Regions from separate parts of the Cellulosimicrobium sp. BMG9.23 genome, predicted to be linked through region 1. Evidence: riboswitches for the same ligand, from Rfam matches in the RefSeq annotation. Region 1 holds a riboswitch; each other region holds the start of a gene.
The links. A riboswitch is a leader RNA that binds a small molecule or an ion and turns the genes downstream of it on or off. The one in region 1 is predicted to bind thiamine pyrophosphate.

Region 1 (4,252 bases):
CGACGAGCAGCGTGCGGAACGCCACGCCCACGACGACCGTGGGCAGCACGAACGGCACGGTCACGAGCGCGCGCAGCACGCGTCGCCCGCGGAACCGGCACCGGTACAGCACGTACGCGCCCGGAACCCCGAGCAGCAGGGAGAGCGTCGTGCCGAGCACGGCCTGCCACAGCGTCAGCCCGACGATGCGCCAGGTCCGGGGAGCGGAGAACACCTCCGCGAACCCCGAGAGGTCGAGGCCGCCGTCGGGCCCCACGAACCCGCGCGCGACGAGCGCCACCACCGGCCACGCGAAGAACACCCCGAGGAACACGAGCGGCACCGCCGCCGCGACCCCCCGGAGGACGCCACGCCGAGCACGGGACCATCCACCGCCGAGCACGGAGCTGCCCACCGGATTCGCCCGGAAGTGGTGGGTATCCCCGTGCTCGGCAGCCGGCTGGGCGGTGGTCAGTCGACGACCGTCGCCGTCCACGCCTTGATCCACTCGTCGCGGTGCGCGTCGATCTCCTCGGGCGCGACGTCGAACGGCTCGTCGGCGAGCGGCGCGAACTGCTCCCACTCGGCGGGCAGCGCGACGGTGTCGTCGACGGGGTACATGTACATCTGGCCCGGCACGTCCGCCTGGAACGTCTCGCTGACGAGGAAGTCGACGAGCTGCTGCGCGCCCTCGGGGTTCTCGGCGCCGGCGAGGACGCCCGCGTACTCGACCTGGCGGAAGCACGTGTCGAGCAGCGCGCCCGTCGTCGACGACGTCTCGTCCTCGGAGACCGTGAACGCGGGCGACGTCGAGTACGACAGCACGAGCGGGCGGTCGCCCGCGCCCTCGCCGCCGGAGAAGTCGACGGAGTACGCGTCGGACCAGCCGTCGACGACCTTGACGCCGTTCTCGCGCAGGTCGGCCCAGTACTGCTCCCAGCCGTCCTCGCCGAACGCACCGACGGTCGCGAGGAGGAACGCGAGGCCGGGCGACGACGTCGCGGGGTTGGTCACGACGAGCAGGTCGCGGTAGGCCGGGTCCGCCAGGTCCTCAAGCGTCTCGGGCTCCGGCACCCCGGCCTCGGTGAACCATGTGTGGTCGACGTTGATGCAGACGTCGCCGAGGTCGACCGGCGTGAGCTCGCCGTCGCCGACGGCGTACTGCTCGGCGGACGCGGGGAGGTCGGCGGGCGTGTACAAGTCGAGCACGCCCTCGTCGATGGCGCGGGTCGCGAACGAGTTGTCGATCCCGAAGACGACGTCGCCGAGCGGCGAGCCCTTCGTGAGCACGAGCTGGTTGACGAGCGCGCCGCCGTCGCCGGGCGCGACCTGCTCGACCGTGAGCCCGCTCTCCTCCTCGAACGCGGCGAGCACGTCGTCGCTCACGGCGAACGAGTCGTGCGTGACGAGCGTGACGGTGCCCGACGACGCGTCGTCGCCCCCGGCCGTGTCGTCGCCCGCGCTGCACGCCGCAGCGGCGAGGAGGGTGGCCACGGCGAGGGACGCCGTCGTGACGTGACGGCCGGTCCGGGCCGCCCGACGGCGGGTGGTGTGCTGCATGTGTCCTCCCAGGACGTTCAGGAGGGGTCCATCCGCACGCGCCGGCCGTGGCCGACGCGGACGGGTGATCGAGATTCCCGACTTCCTCCACCGGTGCTAACCGGATCAGGTTCGAGGGTCTGCGGTGGTCCGCACTCTCAGCTCCTCCAGGAGCTCCCCTGTCGTTCCCGGCGAGCCTACACCGGGCGGCGGTGGGCCCAGACGATGTCGACGACCATGCCCAGCAGCATCAGGCCCAGCGGGGGCCACAGGGCGACGACGCCGAACCGGACGGGCAGCTCGGCGCCGAGCGCGGCGAGCGCCGTGACGACCACCATCCACGCCACGCCGACGACGGCACCCACCTTCGTCCACCACACCGCGTCGCGCCGCCGCTCCGGCCCCTCGGGGAATCGTGCGGCGTACTCGTCGGGCGTGCCGAAGTACTCCTCGAGCACGATGCCCTCCTGCGCGTGGGCGTCCACCTCCGCGACGATGTCGGCCACCTCCTTCTCCGCGACGCCTCGAAGGCGCAGCGCGAACGCCAGGTCTCGTTGGTACGACATGCCTCAGTCCCCCCTGTCCGCCAGCGCATCGACCTGCGCCAGCACCGTGCGGATCGCCTCGCGGTCCTCGTGCAGTCTCTGGGCGCCGCGTTCCGTCAGCTCGACCACCTTGCGCGCCGGGCCCGAGCCGTCCACGTCCCAGCGGGACGTCAGCAACCCCTGGTGCTCCATCTCCCGCAGGAGGGGGTAGAGGGTCCCGCCCTGCACGCCGGCGAACCCCGCGGCGCGCAGCTGTGCCACCAGGGCGTAGCCGTGGTTCGGGGACACCCGGAGCGCGGACAGCACCGCGGTCGGCAGCACCGCCCGCTGCACGTTCTCGACCGTGTCCGTCGACGCCATGCGACGACCCTAGACGCGACTAGTGTGAATCTCAACCTATTAAAGCTCGATCCCTAGCTGAGGCGCGTCCCGGGGTCGCGCCAAGGGTTCCGGGACAACCCTGAGAGCACCCTGAACGCTCCCCGGAAGAGCGCCGCGCCAGACCAGGGACACGTCCGGGCCGACCCCTGATGCCCCGCGTCACCCTCCGACGAGAAGGTCGGAAGGACCCGGCAGCACGCCGGGCTCCCCATGCAGGAGGGCAATGACGATGAGCAGCGCAGCGTCCGGTGGTTCGACCGCGATCGCCACGGCTCGCGGTCTGGTGAAGACCTACGGGCGGGGCGCCGCGAGCGTCCGTGCCCTCGACGGGGTGGACGTCGACCTCGAGCGGGGCCGGCTCACGGCCATCATGGGTCCGTCGGGATCGGGCAAGTCGACGTTGATGCACTGCCTGGCTGGCCTGGACTCGCCCACGGCGGGCACCGTCGTCGTCGACGGCGAGACGGTCTCGGCGATGAGCGAACGACGGCTGACGCGCCTGCGCCGGACGCGCATCGGGTTCGTGTTCCAGTCGTTCAACCTCGTGCCGACGCTCACGGCGGAGGAGAACATCGTCCTCCCGCTGGCGATCGCGCGCCGGCCCGTGGACCGCGAGTGGTTCGAGCGCGTGGTCGACGCCGTGGGCCTGCGTCCGCGGCTCGGGCACCGGCCCGCGGAGCTCTCCGGCGGGCAGCAGCAGCGCGTCGCGTGCGCGCGGGCGCTCGTGTCCCGGCCCGCGGTCGTGTTCGCGGACGAGCCGACGGGCAACCTCGACTCGCACGCGGCCGCGGAGGTGCTCGGTTTCCTGCGCTCCTCGGTGGACGACCTCGGACAGTCGGTCGTGATGGTCACGCACGACCCGACCGCGGCGTCGTACGCGCACCGGGTGCTGTTCCTCGCGGACGGGCGCCTCGTCACGGAGCTGCGCGACCCCACGCCGCAGGCCGTGCTCGACACGCTCGGCGACCTCTCTCCGGCGGTGTCGGCATCCGCCGGCCACCCCGCGCACGCGACGGCGTCCGTCCGATGATGGGCCGGATCGCGCTGCGCGGCGTGCGCGCGCACGGTGCGCAGCTCGTGCTGTCCGTGCTCGCGGTGACCATCGGCGTCGCGTTCGTCACCGGCACGTTCGCGCTGCGTGCGATGCTCGCGTCGACGTTCGACGGCATCGTCGCGTCCTCGATCCAGGCCGACGCGTACGTGCGGGGTGGGACGAGCACCGGGGGCGCGCTGGAGTCGTCGTCCGCCCAGCTCGGCGGCGCGCGCAGCCTCGTCCCGGCCGACCTCGCGGACGAGCTGGCGGCGCACGACGACGTCGCCCTCGCGCTCCCCGAGATCAGCGGCCCCGCGGTCCTCGTGGGCGCCGACGGCACGGCCGTCCTCAGCGCGCAGGCGCCGAGCATGGCCGTCGCGTACGACCCGCGCGACCCCGGCCCGCGGGTCGTCGACGGGCGCGGCCCGGTCGACGCCGGGGAGGTCGCGCTCGAGTCCGGGACGCTCGAGGCGTCCGGGCTCGCCGTGGGCGACACGACCGACGTCGTGCTGGGCGACGGGGTGCAGCAGGTCCGCGTGGTCGGCGAGCTCTCGCTGTCCACGCCGATGGCGGGCGCGACGATCGTCCTGGTCGACGCCGCGACCGCCGCCGCGACGTTCGCGCCCGACGGCCTCGTCCCGTCGATCGCCCTGTACTCCGCGGACGGCACCGACCCGGAGGCGCTGCGCGACGCCGTCTCGACCGACCTGCCCGACGGCGCCGAGGCGGTCACGGGCGCGGAGCTGCGCGCGGAGTCGAGCAGCGCGATCGCCGA
Region 2 (4,252 bases), on a different contig from region 1:
TTCTTCATGTACCCGGTCAGCACCACGTGGGTGGCACCGTGCGCCCGCAGGGTCTCGAGCACGGCACGGTCGAGGTCACCTGCGTCCGGGTGTGTCACCGCGGACAGGTGCCGTGTCGGCACCCCGCGCTCCGACGCCCGCGCCAGCACGGGAGCGCCGCTGTTGTTCCCTATCAGGACGACGACGTCGCCGGCGACGTCCCCGGTGCGGCACGCGTCCATCAACGCTGCCGCGGTGGTGCCTGTACCGGACGCGAGCAGGGCGAGGCGCAGGGTCACGCCCGCAGTCTAAAGCCTGTCGAGCAACCTCGGTGAGGGTGTCGGCAGCGTCCTTCTCGGACGTCCCTATGCCGCTGTGGCGGTGCGGGTTCCCACGTCATTCGGGCTGGTTTCGTCGGCGCGTGTGCGTCGGCCAGAGCCTTCCCGTCGGTGGGCGTTGGTGACCTGGCCTCGTGCTTCGGGGTCCAGGACCTGGGAGAAGTTGCGCTCGCCCCAGGTGGCGAGGTTGACCGCGGCGTTCAGGTCACGATCGATCGTCAGCCCGCAGATCTCGCAGCCGAAGACGCGGTCGGCGAGGGTGAGCGCGGTCTTGACATCTCCGCACGCGGAGCAGGTCTTCGACGACGGGAACCACCGGTCCGCGATCAGGACTCGCCCACCACGCCAGGACGCCTTGTAGGTGATCTGGCGCGCGAGCTCGCCCCAGGCCGCGTCCGCGATGGCGGCGGCGAGGTGGTGGTTGGCGAGCATCCCGTGGATGTTCAGGTCTTCGATGACGAGCCGGTCGTGGGTCTGGACCAACGTGTTGGTGACCTGGTGCAGGAAGTGGTGTCGGCGGGCACGGACCCGCTCGTGATGACGTGCGAGCCGGCGCACGGCAGCCCGCCGGTTCGCGGAGCCTTTGACCTTGCGGGAAACGGCCTTGCTCAACCGCCGGGTGACCGGCTGCGCCGCTCGCAGGGCTCTCGGTGCCACGTCGACGCGGAACATCTCTTCGCCGTCGCTGGTTGCGGCGACGACGGGTGCGTGCAGGCCGCGGTCCACACCGACCCACCCACCGCGGTCGGCGTCGTCGCGCTGCTGATGGCGGGCGACGGGGTGCAGGTCGCACGCCTTGACGTTCAGCGAGATCCGCCACCTCCCGCCACGGCGCGAGAGGGTCGCGAACAGGATGCGCGCCCGCCCCTTGTTCAGCATGCGGCGCAGCCGGCGGGTGTCGTCGTGCACCTTGATGGTGCCGATGCCGGGCAGGGTCACCGAGCGGGGGCCGTTCTCCCCGAGGCGGATCGTGGCCCGCTCGCTGGCCTTCGTCCTGGAGACCTTGTTGCGTATCCGGAACGAGCCGCGCTCGGGGTTCTTCTTCTTGAACCTGGGGTGGCCGACCGCCCGACCTGCGCGCTTGCCGCGCCGGGAGTCGGTCCACGCCTTCAGGGCCCCGCCGAGGTCGACGACGGCTTCTTCGAACACCTGCGCGGATACGTGCGTGCGCCAGGCAAGGCCCGTCACCTCGACATCGGTCTCACCGGCTGCGTCGACGATGAACCGGCGGCCAGCGTCCTCGGACTTCTTCCACGCGTTGAACGTGTTGATCAGATCAAACCCGGTCCACGGCACCTTCACCGCGCCGTCGTCGTCGGCCGTGATCGTCGCGGCAGCCCTCCTTGAGGCGTTGCGGGCGTCCAGGTGCAGCCGCAGGCCCTGGTTGAATGCGAACCGGGCGCCACCCTCGTGCCGGGCCAGGGCACGCGCTTGTTCCACGGTGGGGTCAGCCATCAGCTGGAACGTCGTATGCCGAGCCACGACGAGCACGCTATCCGTGCCCACCGCCACAAGTCGGTGTGTCCTCCCTGGTCACGAGAGGATCAGCTCCGCGTGAACGTCCGCCCGACGCTCGTACCCGTCCGACCTGACCGAAACCACCTTGGACGCGCACCCGCAACCTCGTCATCTCCGCCCACACCCACGGCGGGCGCCCATGCTGCGAGCACTGGTCACACGAGCACGTCAACGCGTTGCTGTTCGTCGTCGCGACCGGCGTCCCTTCGCGGGCGCTCTCGCACGACTGCACCGTGTCGAGGTCCGCGGCACACAAGCACTTCACGAGCAAGAGGCCAGGCTCACCGCCCACGGTGCGTTGGTGAATGTGTCCCAGACCCAGCTCCTGCTACGCCTACTCGACCGCCGCGGATAGTTGTTCGACAGGCTTAGGATGACGCGAACGACACGGGGTGCCCCGCAGCGGGGCTGAGATCACACCCGTCGAACCTGCTCTGGCTCGTACCAGCGAAGGGATGTCCGCGATGACGCTCGCCTCCACCACGCCCGGCACCCCGCCCGGCACCGCACCCGTGCCCGACGGCGCACCCGGACCTCGCGCGGGCGGGTCGCCCGGGCCCTCGCGGCCGCGCGTCCTGTCGATCGCCGGGACCGACCCGACCGGCGGCGCGGGCATCCAGGCCGACCTCAAGGCGTTCTGCGCGCACGGCGCGTACGGCATGGCGGTGACGACCGCGCTCGTCGCGCAGAACACCCACGGCGTGCGGTCCGTGCACGTCCCCGGGCCGGCCTTCCTCCGGGAGCAGCTCGACGCGGTCTCCGACGACGTCGTGATCGACGCGGTGAAGATCGGCATGGTGGCGGACGCCGCGAACGCGCAGGAGATCGTCGCGTGGCTCGACGACCTGGCCGCGTCGCGACGGTCTCGCGGCGAGCGGGCGCCGTACGTCGTGCTCGACCCGGTCATGGTCGCGACCTCCGGCCACCGGCTCCTCGACGCCGGCGCCGAGCAGGGTGTGCGCGACCTCGCGGCGCGCGCCGACGTCGTGACGCCGAACCTGCCCGAGCTCGCCGTCCTCGCCGGGACGCCGGTCGGGACGACGTGGGACGAGGCGCTCGACCAGGCGCGCGCGTTCGTCGCGGCGAGCGGGACTGCGGTCCTGCTCAAGGGCGGCCACCTCACCGGCGCGACGTCGCCCGACGCGCTCGTGGAGCCCGGCTCGGCCGAGGGCGGCGTGGGTCGGGTGACGACGTTCGACGCCGACCGCGTCGACACGCCGCACACGCACGGCACCGGGTGCTCGCTCTCCGCGGCGCTCGCGGCGCTGCGCCCGCAGCGCGCGGGCTGGCCGGAGGCCGCGCGTGACGCCAAGGAGTGGCTCACCGGCGCGCTGCGCGCGGGGGCGGCGCTGCAGGTCGGGACCGGCCGCGGGCCCGTCGACCACCTGCACGCGACGTCGCCGGTCGCCGAACCGGTCGACGTGCCGGTCGCCGTGCCGGCCAGCGGACCGGTCGACGGACACGGCGCGGGCAGCGCCGGGTCTCAGGCGCGCGCGACCTCGGTCCCGGTCGGGTAGACGCACTCCGTGCCGGGCGGCCACCACCGCCACTGCGAGTCGACCTGGCTCGCGGCGACCCCGTCCGGCCGCTCGGCGACGCACCGGTCGTCGCCCTGCCGGACACCGATCGTCAGGTAGTAGACGACGAGCACCCCGGTGAACAGGACGGCGAGCACCGTCACGGCCCGGCGCAGCGCGGGGGAGGTGCCGCCGTCGGACCCGTCCTCCTCGCCGGGCCGCGCCGGGACCCAGTCCCAGCTCATGCCGGACGGCCCGGAGTGCCGGACGCCGCGGCGTCGGGCACGAGCAGCACCTTGCCGGTCGTGGCACGCCCCTCGAGCGCGCGGTGCGCCTCGGCTGCCTCGGCGAGCGGGAACGTGGCGCCGACGCGCACGTCCAGGGTGCCGCCCGCGACGGCGCCGAGCACCTCCGTCGCACGCTCGACGAGCTCGGTCCGCGTCGCCGTGTGGTCGGAGAGCTTGGGGCGCGTGAGGAAGACCGACCCCGCGGCGTTGAGCCGCTGCGGGTCGAACGCCGGCACCTGGCCGGAGGACCCGCCGAACAGCACGAGCGTCCCGCGGCGGTGCAGCGACGCGAGCGACGCGTCGAACGTGTCCCTGCCGACGGAGTCGTACACGGCGGCGACACCCTCGCCGCCCGTGAGCCCGCGCACGATCTCGGGAAGGTCGTGCGACAGGTCCCCGAGCGCCGTGTACTCGATCACGTGCTCCGCGCCCGCGCCGCGCGCGAGCTCGGCCTTCTCGGGCGTCGAGACCGTCGAGATCACGTGCCCGCCGCGCGCCACGACCATCTGTGTGAGCAGCAGCCCGACCCCGCCGGCGCCCGCGTGCACGAGGACGCGGTCGCCAGGACGGATCGGGTACGACGACGTGCACAGGTAGTGCGCGGTGAGGCCCT
Region 3 (4,252 bases), on a different contig from region 1:
TGGTCGCGCAGGGCAAGTGCCTCGTCCGGGTGACGATCATCCGCTGGGGCCCGGTCGCGACGGGCGGGTTCCCGGCCCGCCTCGCCGACCGCTGACAGCGGGCCTCAGAAGAGCACCTGCTCCACGCCGCCGCCCGCGAGGTCGAGCGCGCCGCCGTCGACCGGCATGCCGGCGAGCGCCCCTCCGGCCGCCGACGGGGCGGCCGGGCGGGCGAGGCTGCCGCGGGGGTACGCGCCGTCGACGGGCGGCTCGGCGGCACCGAGCCCGCCGAGCTCGCCGCTCCGGTAGCGACCCTCGACGCCCGACGGGCCGCGGTGGCCCGAGACGGCGAAGCCCCGCGTCTCGAGCATCGGGCGCACACGGTCCCACAACCAGGACCGGTAGGCCTTGGACGCGTACGTGCCGCGGTCGTAGACCCGTTCGTACCCGGGGACGAGGCGGGGGTGCTCGCGCGCGAGCCAGGACATGAACCACTCCCGCGTCCCGGGCTTGAGGTGCAGCGGCAGCACGGTCACCCCGGTGGCACCCGCGTCCTTCACCGCGTCGAGGAGGTCGGTGAGCGCGCGCGTGGAGTCCGTGAGCCACGGCAGCACGGGGGCGACCATGACACCGCAGGGCAGCCCTGCCTCGCGGATCGTGCGGATCAGGTCGAGGCGTGCGCGAGGGCTCGGCGTGCCGGGCTCGACGGACGCCTGCAGCTCGGGGTCGAGCAGCGCGAGCGACACCCCGACCCCGACCTCGACGCGCGACGCCGCGTCGACGAGCAGCGGCAGGTCGCGGCGCAGGAGCGTGCCCTTGGTGAGGATCGACAGCGGCGTGCCGGAGTCCGCGAGCGCTGAGACGATCCCCGGCATGAGCCGGTACCGGCCCTCCGCGCGCTGGTACGGGTCGGTGTTCGTCCCGAGCGCGACGGGCTCGTGCGTCCACGTCCGCTTGGCCAGCTCGGCGCGCAGCACGTCGTCGACGTTGACCTTGACGACGACCTCGCGGTCGAAGTCGTCGCCCGCGTCGAGGTCGAGGTACTGGTGCGTCGGGCGTGCGAAGCAGTTGTGGCTCACGACGCCGGCCGCGACGAAGTCGCGCGTCCCCGTCGTGATGTCGACGAGCTCGACGAGGTCGTCAGCGCCGCCGAGCGCCTCCAGCGACTCGACGCGCAGGGCGTCACCGCTGGTGACGTCCCGCCCGAGGAGGGGCGAGGCGCCGGAATCCTCGTCCGCCGCAGCCGTGGCGGCGAGCTCCCGCAAGCCGCTCCGTCCCGGGCCGACGAGGACGTCCCCGAGCGCGAGGTGGGCGTGGTGGCCCGCTCCTGCGACCACGTGGCGCCAGCCCCGTTCGGTGAGGAACCGGTGGTCACCGCTCGCGACCAGACGCGTCCCGTCGGCGAGCGTCACGCGATAGGCGCGCTTGCGCGTGGTCCAGCGGTCGAGCACGCGGGTGCGGACGTACCGGCGGTAGGCGCCGTGCGCCTGGGTGCCGACGATCTCGTCGCCCACCTGGAGCTCGCCGACGGGCCGCTGCGTCCCGTCGGCGAGGAGCACGGGGGTCTGCGGGCTCAGGCAGTACGAGCAGGCGTGGCTGCAGCCGCGGTACGGGTTGACCGTCCAGCGGAACGGCATGCGCGACATCGCGGGCACCTTGGACAGTGCGCTCTTGGCGGTGACCTCGTGGAACGTGATCCCGGCGAACTCGGGCGTGCGGACGCTGCGCACCAGCCCGGCGCGCTCCAGCCCCGGGAGCGCGCCGTCGTCCGCGCCGATCGCCTGTCCGTCCCATCGCACCTCGCCATTCGAACAGGTGTTCGACGCGCGTGTCAAGAAGTGTTCCCGCAGGGTCGTGGCGAGCCGAGATCGTGAGACGGGGATTGTCCGCGGGCGGACGAGCCCCTAGGGTCGGCCCGAACGCCCCCGGGGAGCGCACGAGCGCTGAGAGTGCCGGCCGGACCTCCGTGTCCCACCGGCAGACCCGTGGAACCTGATCTGGTTCGTACCAGCGAAGGGAGCAGGGCCGACGTCACCGTCCCCTACGCCCGCACGCGCCCGCACGCGTCGGCACGGCCGCGCAGCCGGGCACCGTGCGCGCGCAGGTGCGGGACGCGTCGTCGTGCACCCGTCGCGGCCCGACGAAGGGACCCGCATGACCGAGCCCACCGCCCGACCCGCAGCCCGACCTGCCGGACGAACCGCCGAACGAACCGGCACGCCCCCGCCAGGGACGTCCCGACGGCGCCGCGGCCTGACGCTCCACGAGACCGTGCTCGTCGCTGTTCTCGGCGTCGTGTTCGGCTTCGTCTATTGGGCGTTCGTCCAGCTCTGGGCGCCGCTCCAGCTCGCGATGGGCCCGCTCGCCGACCTCGCCGCGAACGTGCTCGCCGGTGCCTGGATCGTCGTCGGACCGCTCGCGACGTACATCGTGCGCAAGCCGGGCGTCGGGATCCTCACCGAGACGCTCGCTGCGCTCGTCGAGGTCGTGTTCCTCGCCTCGCCCGCGGGGCCCCTCCTGCTGCTCGTCGGGCTCGTGCAGGGCGCGGGAGCCGAGCTGCCCTTCGCCCTCACGCGCTACCGCCGCTACGGCTGGTGGGTCTTCGTCACGTCCGGCGTGAGCGCGGCCCTCGTCACGTACGCGTTCAACGCGGTCCGGTTCGGGTGGCTCGGCCAGGACTACGCGATGCTCCGGCTCGGCATCCAGGTCGTGTCGTGCGTGCTGCTGTGCGGGATCGCCGCGCGCCTGCTCGGCGACGCGCTCGCGCGCACCGGTGCCCTCGACGCGTTCGCGATCGGGGCGCGCCGTGGCTGAGGCCGGACCGCGCCCCGCGGCGCCGGCGGCCGTGCGGACCCGGCGCCTGACCGTCAGCGTCGGTCACGACGACCTCCCCGTGCTCGACGGCGTGAGCGTGGACGTCCCCGAGGGGAGCGGGCTGCTCGTCGTCGGACCGTCCGGGTGCGGCAAGTCGACGCTGCTGCGCGTGCTCACCGGGGTCGTCCCGCACACGCTGCCCGGCCACGTGACCGGCGACGTGGAGGTCGTCGGCCACGACCCCCGCGAGGTCGCCGTGGCGCGCCTCGCCGCGGACGTCGGTCTCGTGCAGCAGAGCCCCGGCGACCAGCTGTGCCTCGGCGGCGTCGAGGACGAGCTGCGCTTCGCGCTCGAGAACCGGGCCGCCGACCCGGCCACGATCGACGACCGGTCCGCGCAGGCCCTCGCCGCGGCGGGGGCCACGCACCTGCGAGCGCGGTCGACGAGCGCGCTGTCCGGCGGGGAGGCGCAGCGCGTCGCGCTCGCCGCCGCGCTCGTCACCGACCCCGCGGTGCTCGTCCTGGACGAGCCCACCGCGCTCCTCGACCCCGCGGGAGCACGCGAGATCGGATCGCTCGTCGCCCGGATCGCGGGCGTTCCGGGTGTGCCATGGCCCGACGGCGCGGCGCACCCCGGGCCGTCCGGCCCGGCTCCGCAGCGGCGCACCGTGGTGGTCGTGGAGCACCGCCTCGACGAGCTCGGCGGCCTGCCCGACGCCACGCTCGTGCTCGACGACGGGGGGCGCGTCGTCGCGCACGGCCCCACCGGCGTCGTGCTGCGCGAGCACGCGCAGCGGCTCGTGGAGCTCGGCTGCTGGCTCCCTCTCGACGTGCTGCTCGAGGCGGCCGGTGCACCCGGACCGCTCGGCTCCGACCGCACCGACGCGTGGCTCGTCGACCTCGCCTCCTCGTCACCCATCGCCCCGTCACCCACTGCCCCGTCCCTCGACCGCCCAGCACGCGTCGCGCTCGGTGCGCGCTCGTTCACGGTGACACGGTCGAGGGCGCCGGTCGTGCGCGACGTCGACCTCGACCTGCACGCCGGCGAGGTGCTCGCCGTCGTCGGACCCAACGGGAGCGGGAAGTCCACGCTGCTGCGGGGGCTCGCCGGGCTGGAACCGCGCTCCGGCACGCTGACGGTGGCCGGGACGGCGCCCGTCGCGATGGTCTTCCAGGATCCCGAGCACCAGCTCCTCGCGCGGACCGTCCGCGACGAGGTCGCGTGGTCGCCACGCCTCGCGGGCGTCGCCGACCTCGACGAGCGCGTCGCGCGGACGCTCGCGGCGTACGGGCTCACCCACCTCGCCGATTCGAACCCGTTCCGCCTCTCGGGCGGCGAGCAGCGGCGGCTGTCCCTCGCGACCGCGACCGTGCTCGATCCCCCGGTCCTGCTCGCGGACGAACCGACCTTCGGGCTCGACCGCGCCCAGGCCGACGCGACCGCCCGGGTCCTGCGAGAC
Region 4 (4,252 bases), on a different contig from region 1:
TACGGCAGCACGACGAACCCGTCGCGCACGAGCTGGTCCGCCGCCTCGACGAGGCCGATCGGGTCGGGCAGGAGCGTGACGTCGTCGGCGATCACCTCGAGCTTGACCCACTCGGTGCCGCACGCCTCGCGCGCGAGGTGCGCCGTGAGGACGGCCTCGCGCACCGAGAAGCAGCCTGCGGTGTTGGGCAGCGCGCGGATGCCCAGACGGTCGAGCAGACCCCAGATCCCGGCGTCCGGCGAGCCCTCGCCGCCGGTGCGGACGGCGACGCGCCGCATCGCGACGGTCGTCAACGCGGTCCCGGACGCGACGAGCGCGTCCTCCAGCGTGAGCAGGTTCGCGGCGCCGCCGGTGCCCATGACGAGCCGCGAGCCGATCGTCGTCCCGGCGACGACGAGCGGGTCCTCGTGGGTCGGGAGGGTGTGGGCAGCGTGCGTCGTCTCGGTGGCGTGCATGCTCATCTCCTTCAGCCGCCCTGCACGGCGGTGACGATCTCGACGCGGTCGCCGGGCGCGACCACGGTGCTCGACCACGTGCCGCGCGGCACGACGGCGTCGTTGATCGCGACGGCGACGCCCTGCGGCGAACCATCGGTCACGTAGGCCGGGACGAGCGCGGCGACGAGGTCCTCGACGCCGGTGGTCGCGTCGAGCGGGTAGGGCTCGCCGTTGACGAGCGCTGTCGGTGCGGGAGTGGGGGACACGAGGGTCATCCTCTGCGGGTCGAAGGGTTCGTCACGGAGGCGCCGCAACTCGCGGTGGGGTTGCCGAACCCTGGCTTGTGCGCCGTTCCGGCCTGTGATCGGCCCATGACCCGGGGTTCGGCACCGACGGCACCCACGGCACCGGCAGTACCGGCCTCACCGGCGGGGCGGACCGGGGCGTCGGTGAAGCGATCGGGACGGGCCGCGGCGAGGGCCGCTGCGGCGTCGGCGGCGAGGTGCTCGCCCGTCAGGCCCGCGACGACGGCCTCGGCGGTGAGCGGCGCGAGGAGGACGCCGTTGCGCCCGTGCCCCGCGGCGACGTGCAGGCCCGGGACGTGCGTGGCGCCGACCAGCGGCAGGTTGTCCGGCGTCGCGGGGCGGGCGCGCGGCGTGACGTCGACGAGCGCGGCCTCGTCGATCCCCGGGAGCAGCGCGCGCGCGTCGCGAAGCAGCGCGAACACGCCGCCGGCGGTGGCGCGACGGTCGTCGGGGTTCTCCTCGGTCGTCGCGCCGATCACGACCTCGCGGTGCCCCGCGCAGCCGTGGCCCTGCCCGTCCGGGACCGGTTCGCGCGGCACGACGTACACGGGCCGACCCTGCACGACGCCGCGCACGACGTGCTCGAGCGCCAGGTCCGGCCCTGCGTCGAGACGCAGCGTCTGGCCCTTCACCGGGCGGACCGGGACGACGACGCCCGGCACGCCCGACGCCAGCGCACCGGACTCCCAGCCCGCCGCGAGCACGACGGCACCGGCGCGGTGGAGCCGGCCCGCGTCGTCGTGCACGCCCGTGACCCTCCCCGTCACGTCGAGCGCGAGGCGGGTACCCCGGCCGCGCACGACGGCGGAACCCGGCCCGGGCCTCTGACCGGCACCGGGCGCGGCAGCACCGCGCGCTGCACCGAGCGCTCCGAGCAGCGCGGCGTGCGTCGCGCGTGGGTCGACCGCGTGGTCGTGCGGCGCCCACGCGGCCCCGGCGACGCGCGGACCGAGGAACGGCTCGCGGCGGCGAGCCTCGGCGAGCGTGAGTTCGTGCGAGTCGAGGCCGTGCGCGGCGTGCAGCGCGAGCACGCGGCGCAGGAGCGCGAGGTCGTCCGTGTCGTACGCGACCGTGAGCGTCCCGGCGGTGCGCAGGCCGACGTCCGTCCCCGTCGCGCGCTCGAGGTCGGTGGCGAACGCCGGCCACGCGCGGGCCGCCACCAGGTGCAGCGCGAGGGCGTCGTCCTCGCCGAAGTCGGCCTCTGTGACGGGCGCGAGCATCCCCGCCGCGGCGTGCGTCGCGCCGTCGCCGGGCGACGGGTCCAGCACGGTGACCGTGAGGCCCGCGCGCGCAGCGCGCCACGCCACGGCGAGACCCACGATCCCGCCGCCCACCACGACGACGTCGCGTGCGCCGTCGGGCAGGTCTGCCTCTGCGTTCGCGTCCCGGACGCGGGCCGGATGGGCGACGGCGTGCAGGGGGTCCATCTGCGCTCCCTTCGCTGGCATGACCCAGATCAGGTTCGACGGTCGGCTCCTACGCCCTCTCAGCCCCGTGCGGGGCTCCCGTGCTCTCGGCCACAGTACCGGCCGTGGCGGCGCCCTCGCCCCTACACTCCGACGGATGAGCACCGAGACCTCCGTCACGTCGGGCACCGACGCCCGCGCCCGCCTCGCCGATGCGCGCCTGTACCTGTGCACCGACGCGCGCGAGGAGCGCGGCGACCTCGAGGACTTCCTGCAGGCGGCGCTCGCGGGCGGGGTGGATGTCGTCCAGCTCCGGGACAAGACGCTCGACGTCGCGCGCGAGCTCGAGCTCCAGGAGCTCGTGGCGCGGGTGGCGCGGGAGCACGGCGCGCTCTGGGCGGTCAACGACCGGGCCGACGTCGCGGGGCTGACGGCAGCGCCCGTCGTGCACATGGGGCAGCGGGACCTGCCGGTCGGAGCGGTCCGTTCCCTGCTCGGCCCCGCCCCGGTGATCGGCCGCTCGACGCACTCGACCGAGCAGGCCGCCGTCGCGGAGGCCGACCCGGACGTCGACTACTTCTGCGTCGGCCCGCTGTGGGCGACGCCGACGAAGCCCGGGCGGGCCGCCGTCGGGCTGGACCTGCTGCGCGACGTCGCCGCGTCCGCCCCGACGACGCCGTGGTTCGCGATCGGCGGGATCGACACCGAGCGCCTCGACGCGGTGCTCGACGCCGGTGCCACGCGGATCGTGGTCGTCCGGGCGATCACGGAGGCCGCGGACCCGGAGACCGCGGCGCGGGCGCTGCGCGAGCGGATCGAGGAGCGCGCCGGCGCCTGAGGCGGTTCCGGACGAGCACTGCGCGGCGACTATCCTGGACCGGTGACGTCTCCCGCCACCACCCCTGACATCCCCACCACCGCGCAGGTCGCCTCGACGCCGCGCCCCGTGCTCGTCGTCGACTTCGGCGCCCAGTACGCGCAGCTCATCGCGCGGCGCGTGCGCGAGGCCAAGGTGTACTCCGAGATCGTGCCGCACACCTTCACGGTCGAGCAGATGCTCGCGAAGGACCCGGCCGCGATCATCCTGTCCGGCGGGCCGTCGTCGGTCTACGCGACGGGCGCACCGTTCGTCGACCCGGCGCTGTTCGAGGCCGGCGTGCCGGTCATGGGCATCTGCTACGGCTTCCAGGCGATGGCCGCGGCGCTCGGCGGCGACGTCGCCCAGACCGGCCAGCGCGAGTACGGCGGCACCGAGGTCGAGGTCTGCTCGGCCGGCGTGCTGCTCGCCGAGACCCCCGAGAACCAGACCACGTGGATGAGCCACGGCGACGCGGTGCACCGCGCGCCGGAGGGCTTCGAGGTCCTCGCGACGTCGTCGGGCTCGCCCGTCGCCGCGTTCGAGGACCGGGAGCGGCGCCTGTTCGGCGTCCAGTGGCACCCCGAGGTCAAGCACTCCGCGCACGGCCAGACCGTGCTCGAGCACTTCCTGTACGACGGCGCCGGGCTGGCTCCCGACTGGACGCCCGGCAACGTCATCGCGGACCAGGTCGCGGCGATCCGCGCGCAGGTCGGCGACGCGCGCGTCATCTGCGGGCTGTCCGGCGGGGTGGACTCGTCCGTCGCGGCCGCGCTGGTGCAGAAGGCGGTCGGCGACCAGCTCACGTGCGTGTTCGTCGACCACGGCCTGCTGCGTGCCGGGGAGGCCGAGCAGGTCGAGCGCGACTTCGTCGCGTCGACGGGCGTCAACCTCGTGGTGGTCGACGCGAAGCAGCGGTTCCTCACCGCGCTCGCCGGCCACAGCGACCCGGAGACCAAGCGCAAGATCATCGGTCGTGAGTTCATCCGCGTGTTCGAGGACGCCGCGCGCGACATCGTCGCCGACGCCGGCGCGCACGGCGAAGAGGTCAAGTTCCTCGTGCAGGGCACGCTCTACCCCGACGTCGTCGAGTCCGGCGGCGGCGAGGGCGCGGCGAACATCAAGAGCCACCACAACGTCGGCGGTCTGCCGGACGACCTGCAGTTCTCGCTCGTCGAGCCGCTGCGGACGCTGTTCAAGGACGAGGTCCGTGCCGTCGGGCTCGAGCTCGGCGTGCCCGAGGAGATC

Region 2: linked by a shared signal. The riboswitch ahead of thiD (bifunctional hydroxymethylpyrimidine kinase/phosphomethylpyrimidine kinase) and the one ahead of AC4H2G_RS10020 (thiamine ABC transporter substrate-binding protein) in region 1 are both predicted to bind thiamine pyrophosphate.
Region 3: linked by a shared signal. The riboswitch ahead of AC4H2G_RS15555 (ECF transporter S component) and the one ahead of AC4H2G_RS10020 (thiamine ABC transporter substrate-binding protein) in region 1 are both predicted to bind thiamine pyrophosphate.
Region 4: linked by a shared signal. The riboswitch ahead of thiO (glycine oxidase ThiO) and the one ahead of AC4H2G_RS10020 (thiamine ABC transporter substrate-binding protein) in region 1 are both predicted to bind thiamine pyrophosphate.

What each region holds. Positions count from the first base shown of each region.
Region 1 covers NZ_JBZGBZ010000005.1:275,538-279,789, forward strand. The annotation lists gene AC4H2G_RS10015 (ABC transporter permease) at 1-313, opposite strand, end outside; gene AC4H2G_RS10020 (thiamine ABC transporter substrate-binding protein) at 451-1,539, opposite strand; TPP riboswitch at 1,605-1,709, opposite strand; gene AC4H2G_RS10025 (hypothetical protein) at 1,716-2,084, opposite strand; gene AC4H2G_RS10030 (PadR family transcriptional regulator) at 2,088-2,423, opposite strand; gene AC4H2G_RS10035 (ABC transporter ATP-binding protein) at 2,668-3,474, shown strand; gene AC4H2G_RS10040 (ABC transporter permease) at 3,471-4,252, shown strand, end outside.
Region 2 covers NZ_JBZGBZ010000010.1:217,047-221,298, forward strand. The annotation lists gene purN (phosphoribosylglycinamide formyltransferase) at 1-278, opposite strand, end outside; gene AC4H2G_RS18680 (RNA-guided endonuclease TnpB family protein) at 345-1,772, opposite strand; TPP riboswitch at 2,214-2,308, shown strand; gene thiD (bifunctional hydroxymethylpyrimidine kinase/phosphomethylpyrimidine kinase) at 2,300-3,352, shown strand; gene AC4H2G_RS18690 (hypothetical protein) at 3,319-3,597, opposite strand; gene AC4H2G_RS18695 (quinone oxidoreductase family protein) at 3,594-4,252, opposite strand, start outside.
Region 3 covers NZ_JBZGBZ010000008.1:186,204-190,455, forward strand. The annotation lists gene AC4H2G_RS15545 (PPOX class F420-dependent oxidoreductase) at 1-95, shown strand, start outside; gene AC4H2G_RS15550 (Rv2578c family radical SAM protein) at 105-1,778, opposite strand; TPP riboswitch at 1,896-2,017, shown strand; gene AC4H2G_RS15555 (ECF transporter S component) at 2,134-2,793, shown strand; gene AC4H2G_RS15560 (ABC transporter ATP-binding protein) at 2,786-4,252, shown strand, end outside.
Region 4 covers NZ_JBZGBZ010000001.1:395,418-399,669, forward strand. The annotation lists gene AC4H2G_RS01640 (thiazole synthase) at 1-455, opposite strand, end outside; gene thiS (sulfur carrier protein ThiS) at 467-703, opposite strand; gene thiO (glycine oxidase ThiO) at 709-2,169, opposite strand; TPP riboswitch at 2,159-2,261, opposite strand; gene thiE (thiamine phosphate synthase) at 2,306-2,986, shown strand; gene guaA (glutamine-hydrolyzing GMP synthase) at 3,029-4,252, shown strand, end outside.